One region of the Streptomyces sp. NPDC021622 genome, then DNA from elsewhere that is predicted to be linked to it. Evidence: riboswitches for the same ligand, from Rfam matches in the RefSeq annotation. Region 1 holds a riboswitch; the other holds the start of a gene.
The links. A riboswitch is a leader RNA that binds a small molecule or an ion and turns the genes downstream of it on or off. The one in region 1 is predicted to bind cyclic di-AMP.

Region 1 (3,201 bases):
GGTAATGGTCGTCACCGACGCCCCCGCCAAGCCCCGGCCCTCATCGTCGCGGCAGGTGTCACCGGATCAGCCATCGCGATCCCGCTGCTCGGCGCCACCAGCGCGAGCGCCGCGGACACCGCCACCTGGGACAAGCTCGCGGAGTGCGAGAGCGGCGGCTCCTGGAGCCTGGACCCGGGCAACGGCTACTACGGCGGACTCCAGATGTCCCAGGAGACCTGGGAGCAGTACGGCGGTCTCGACTACGCCCCCTACGCCGACCAGGCCAGCCGTTCGCAGCAGATAGCCGTCGCCGAGACGGTCCTGGCCGACCAGGGTCCCGGCGCCTGGCCCAGCTGCGGAGTGATCGCCGGACTCAGCAAGGATGACGCCCCCGCCGACGTCGACCCGGGCGCTCCGATCACCTCCGTGCCCTCGGACGAGCCGACCGACACGAGCGGGTCCGGCGACGCGGGCGAGTCGGGTGACTCGGGCGACTCGGCCGAACCCTCGGAGAAGCCGTCTGAGGAGCCCTCCGAGGAGCCGACCGAAAAGCCCTCGGAGAAGCCGACCGAAGAGCCTTCGGGGAAGCCGTCCGAGAAGCCCTCCGAAAAGGCCGACTCCGGCGACGAATCCCGAGACAAGAATCACGACGAGTCGGGCGACTCCGGTAGTGATTCGGACAAGTCCGGGCAGAACGATTCCACTTCGCCCGCCCCGAACTCCCCGAACTCCACCCCCTCCACCGGCGCGGGCGAAGGCTCCGGCCGGCACCGCGGCGACAGCGCGGACGACGGGCAGGCCAAGAACGGCGACCGCGACGGCTCGGGGCGGCACGCGTCGCGCGGCGACGACCGCGCGAAGGACGGCGCCGACGGGACGTACACGGTCCGCTCCGGAGACAACCTCTGGACCATCGCCGACGACCTCGGCGTGCAGGGCGGATGGAGCGCGCTCTACGCCGAGAACAAGAAGTCCCTCGGAACCGACCCCGACCTCATCCTCCCCGGTCAGAGCCTCGATTTGGGCGAAAAGTAAGGGAAGTTGACGAAGAGTCGGGCAGTCGCTTCGCGCTGAATGTCTGGTTTGGCGTAAGTGAGAGATGGGTCTCAGAAGCCCTGATCGTCTTTGAAATTCGGCGGATCGCATGACTACGGTCGTGACCGCTCGCCACAGCGGGCCCCGCCGGTCGGTACGCCTAGTCCTGCCAACGGCCGTTCGGGAACAGTCGTCGCGTCAAGCGCCGTAGGCAGGAGCGGGGGACCCAAGGTTTCCGCCGGGCCCGGCCGCACAGCAGCAGAACGAAGAAGCTGCCGAGCGGAGTTGGGACCGGCTAGGGGTTAAGTCGCGCTCGAGAAGCGCGGCCGGGCAACTTCATCGGCCCGAACCCGACAGCTCACCTCGTAGGCGTCGGTGAGGGGATCACTCATGCTGTTTTCCAGCAAGGGCAAGCACCGTCGTCCGTCCAAGGCCACCCGCGTCGCCACGCTCGCCGGCGTCACCGGTGTCGCGGTCGCTGCCCCGCTGATGGCCGCCGGCTCGGCCTCCGCCGCCACCGGTTCCGAGTGGGACTCCGTCGCCCAGTGCGAGGCCGGCGGCAACTGGTCCATCAACACCGGCAACGGCTACTACGGCGGCCTGCAGTTCTCGGCCTCCACCTGGGCCGCATACGGCGGCACGAAGTACGCGGCCACCGCCGACCAGGCCTCCAAGGCCCAGCAGATAGAGATCGGCGAGAAGGTTCTCGCGGGTCAGGGCAAGGGTGCCTGGCCGAGCTGTGGCGTGGGCCTCTCGGGCGCCGCGTACAGCGGTGGCGGCGCCGAGGAGAGCGCGCCGCAGCAGCAGCCGGCCGAGCAGCCGCAGAGCCAGCCGAGCGCCCAGACCGAGGCGCCGAAGCAGGAGGCCGCCCCGAAGCAGGCCGCCCCGGCCGCCCCGAAGGCCGAGTCCAAGAAGACCGTCGAGACCCCGACCGGCAAGAAGGTCAAGAAGGGCGACGGCGAGTACAAGGTCAAGAAGGGTGACACCCTCTCCAAGATCGCCGAGGAGAAGGACGTCAAGGGCGGCTGGCACAAGGTGTACAAGCTCAACGGCGACATCATCGACAACGCCGACATGATCTACCCGGGTCAGCAGCTGCACCTCAGCTAATTCTGGCGGGGGCGCCTCGCTGGTCCTTATGACTGCGGGTGCGTCGTGGCTTGTCGCGCCCACGCGGCGGAGCCGCACATGTCACAGCCCCGCGCCCCTTCGGGCGCTACCCCCCCGGCTGCTGAGGGGGGGACCCCCGTCCCCACGGGCTCCCTGCCCCGGTGCGCGTATCCCCCGTACGCACCGGGGCGGGGCTTTGTTTTGTTCGGAAACTTTTTGCTCTCGGTTTGTCCACAGGGCGGTCGCTCGGCTGGCTCTTGTCCGGGAGCCGGTTAGGCTCGTGTCCGCGAGGCCAACGCCCCGCGTACCCGCGTCACATCCCAGAAGGAGATGCTCGTGCCGTCCATCGACGTCGTCGTAGCCCGGGAAATCCTGGACTCCCGAGGCAACCCCACGGTCGAGGTCGAGGTCGGCCTCGACGACGGCAGCACGGGTCGTGCCGCCGTTCCGTCCGGTGCGTCCACCGGTGCTTTCGAGGCCATCGAACTCCGTGACGGTGACCCCAACCGTTACCAGGGCAAGGGCGTGGAGAAGGCCGTCCTCGCCGTCATCGAGCAGATCGGCCCGGAGCTCGTCGGGTACGACGCCACCGAGCAGCGCCTGATCGACCAGGCCATGTTCGACCTGGACGCCACCGACAACAAGGGCTCGCTCGGCGCCAACGCCATCCTCGGCGTCTCCCTCGCCGTCGCGCACGCCGCATCCGAGGCCAGCGACCTGCCGCTGTTCCGCTACCTCGGTGGCCCGAACGCGCACCTGCTGCCCGTCCCGATGATGAACATCCTGAACGGCGGGTCGCACGCCGACTCGAACGTCGACATCCAGGAGTTCATGATCGCGCCGATCGGCGCCGAGTCCTTCTCCGAGGCCCTGCGCTGGGGCACCGAGGTCTACCACACCCTCAAGAAGGTCCTGAAGAGCAAGGGCCTGGCCACCGGCCTCGGCGACGAGGGCGGCTTCGCCCCGAACCTGGACTCCAACCGCGCCGCCCTCGACCTCATCCTCGAGGCCATCAAGGAGGCCGGTTACACCCCCGGCGAGCAGATCGCGCTCGCCCTCGACGTCGCCGCGTCC
Region 2 (3,201 bases), on a different contig from region 1:
ACACGAGTCCGGACGTCACCCACGAACGGGCTCTCGTGCGGGCCCTCCCGTGGTTCCTGCTGGTCATCGGGGTCGTGTACGACATGTCGACCCCTCCGGAGTTCACCGCGGCGCCCCTGTTCACCGCCGCCCCGCTGATCGCCGCCCCGTTCTACTCGCTCCTCAGCACCGCCCTCATCGGCGCCGCCTCCTGCCTCGCCGTGCTCACCCTGCACTTCGGCAACAGCAACACCACCGACGTCGAGGCCGTCACCGAGCTGCTCACCGTGGCGACCGTCGCCGTGCTCGCCGCCCTCATCAACCGCGTCGTACGCCGCAGCGACGAACAGCTCGCCTCCGCCCGCTCCATCGCGGAGGCCGCCCAGCGCGCCGTGCTGCCACAGCCGGATCACCGGATCGGAGGGCTCGACATCGCGGCGCGGTACGAGGCCGCGGAGGCCGACGCGTTCATCGGCGGGGATCTGTACGCCGTGCAGGACACCCCGCACGGCGTACGCGTCATCGTCGGTGACGTACGCGGCAAGGGGATGGGCGCGGTGGCGGCCGTCGCCGTCGTCATCGGGGCGTTCCGGGAGGCGGCCGAGCAGGAGGCCACCCTGGAGGCGGTGGCGCAGCGCCTGGAGCGGGCGCTCGCGCGGGAGGGCACGCGGCGCGAGGGGCTCGACGCCTTCGAGGGGTTCACCACCGCCGTCCTCGCGGAGATCCCGCGCGGCGACGGAGTCATCCGCATCCTCAACCGCGGGCATCCCGAGCCGCTGCTCCTGCGCGGCGACGGACGGCTGTGCGTGCTGTCCGCGAGCGAGCCCGCGCTGCCGCTCGGGATGGGCGACCTGGGGGTCTGGCCGGACCGCGCCGACGAGGCGGAGTTCCCGCCGGGGGCGATGCTGCTGCTCTATACCGACGGGCTCTCGGAGGCGCGGGACATCCGCGGCGAGTTCTACAACCCGGCGGCCCGGCTCGGCGGCCGGATCTTTCCAGGACCCCACGGTCCGGACTCGCTCCTTGCGACGCTGACCGAAGAGGTGCGCCGGCACACCGGCGGGGGAGGGACGGACGACATGGCGCTGCTCGCGGTGCGGCGGCCGGACTCCGGCGACGCACCGGAAGCTGCCCCGCCCGATGTCACGGGCCGTGACTGAATCGCATCACTCCGCATAACAACTGACGTACTGTCAAGGCGATGTGAAGGTCCGGTGTGTGAAGAAGTACGGTCAACTCGCCCCGTTCCCGCCCCTGGTGTCCCGTTAAGTACAGGCCAACGGCGTTAACGATCAGTCGGAACGGCTTGGAATACGGCCCTGCCGTCTATTAACGTTCGATAACGCAGCGCGGTAGTCCCAGCCGTCACTCGAGTCGGCTCCGTGCGCACACGCCTAATCCCGCAAGGGAGCCGGGGAACCACCAACTTGGGGTGAATCGGGCATCTGTGCATCCGTGCCAGGTGTTCGTAGGAGACCTTCCTGCTCCGAACCCGTCAGCTAACCCGGTAGGCGAGAAGGAAGGAAAGGAGTGCGCCCCAGTGGCGTCCAACCGGCCTGCCCCCCAAGCCGTTTTCGTGCCGAATGACGACAACTTCGGTGCCCACGACGACGAGCCGTGGGAGGAGTGGAATCCGACCGAGGAGTCCATCCGTCCCGTTCGCGGCAGGCACCGCGTCCACAAGAAGGGCGGCGGCGGGCTCGCCCGCAGCTCCACCGTCCTCGGCGTGGGCGTCATCGCCGCCGTCGGCGCGGGCGGCATCGCCACCGCGCAGGGCGGCAAGCCCCCGGTCTCCATCGAGATGCCGGACATCTCGGCCGTCACGGACTCGCTGCCGGAGGCCAAGTCCCTTCCCGGCGTTGGCTCCCTGATATCCGACGACTCCGACTCGGGCTCCTCCGACGCCGGCGTGACGACCGCCGCCGCTCCGCTCACCACCGCCGGTGTCAGCACCGCCGACGCCGAGCAGGGCACCACCGACGCCGGTGAGGCGCTGCGGGCCCGCATCATGCAGCAGGCCGAGAACCAGCAGGACCAGGCGGACGACGCGGTCCAGAAGGCGGCGGAAGAAGCCGCCGTCAAGAAGGCCGCGGAGCAGGCCGCCGCCGAGCAGTCCGCGGCCGAGAAGAAGATCGCCGCCGAGAAGGCCGCCGCGAAGAAGAAGGCGGAAGAGGAAGCCCGGCGCAAGGCCGAGGCGGAGCGCCTGGCCAAGCTCGCCAAGAGCTACACCCTGCCCCTCAGTTCGTACACGCTCACCAGCACCTTCGGGCAGGCCGGCTCCATGTGGTCCTCCGGCTACCACACCGGCCTCGACTTCGCGGCGCCGACGGGCACGCCCCTCAAGGCGATCCACTCCGGCACCATCAAGGAGGCCGGCTGGGCGGGGTCGTACGGCTACCGCACCATCCTGGAGCTCGAGGACGGCACCGAGATCTGGTATAACCACCAGTCCTCGATGGGTGTCAGCGCCGGCCAGAAGGTCACCACCGGCGACACCATCGGCCGCGTCGGCGCCACCGGCAACGTGACCGGGCCGCACCTCCACCTGGAGATCCACCCCGGCGGCGACTCCACCGGGGTCGACCCGGCCGCCTGGCTGCGGGACAAGGGCCAGTCGCTCTGAGGCACCCCCCTGTGACTCCGGCGGTCCTGGCGGCAACCCCCCGACGTCAGGGCTGCCGGCTCGGCATGCCCACATCCGGCAGCGCGGAACTGACATCCCGCTGTACGGAATGCTGGGATCCGTAAGGGTGTTGAGCCCCGTATGACTTCTCTACGCAAGCTCGGCCCGTCCGACCTCGAGGTCTTCCCGCTCGCCCTCGGCGGCAATGTCTTCGGCTGGACGGCCGACGAGGCGCAGTCCTTCGCGGTGCTCGACGCCTACACCGCGGCGGGCGGCAACTTCGTCGACACCGCCGACGTCTACTCGGCCTGGGCGCCGGGCAACAAGGGCGGCGAGTCCGAGACCGTCATCGGCAACTGGCTCGCCGCGCGCGGCCATCGCTCCGACGTCGTGATCGCCACCAAGGTCGGCGCCCACTCCGACTACAAGGGCCTGTCCGCGAACACCATCAAGTCCGGTGCCGAGGAGTCGCTGCGCCGGCTGCGCACCGACTACATCGACCTCTACTACACGCACTTCGACGACCCGACCGTCCCCGTCGAGGAGATCATCACCGCGCTCGACGACCTGGTGACGTCGGGCAAGGTGCGCGCGATCGC

Region 2: linked by a shared signal. The riboswitch ahead of AB0G47_RS32875 (M23 family metallopeptidase) and the one ahead of AB0G47_RS18365 (transglycosylase family protein) in region 1 are both predicted to bind cyclic di-AMP.

What each region holds. Positions count from the first base shown of each region.
Region 1 is NZ_JBFACK010000008.1:234,200-237,400, forward strand. It holds gene AB0G47_RS18360 (transglycosylase family protein) at 1-1,017, shown strand, start outside; cyclic di-AMP (ydaO/yuaA leader) riboswitch at 1,211-1,404, shown strand; gene AB0G47_RS18365 (transglycosylase family protein) at 1,408-2,127, shown strand; gene eno (phosphopyruvate hydratase) at 2,464-3,201, shown strand, end outside.
Region 2 is NZ_JBFACK010000019.1:199,998-203,198, forward strand. It holds gene AB0G47_RS32870 (PP2C family protein-serine/threonine phosphatase) at 1-1,139, shown strand, start outside; cyclic di-AMP (ydaO/yuaA leader) riboswitch at 1,361-1,508, shown strand; gene AB0G47_RS32875 (M23 family metallopeptidase) at 1,520-2,602, shown strand; gene AB0G47_RS32880 (aldo/keto reductase) at 2,744-3,201, shown strand, end outside.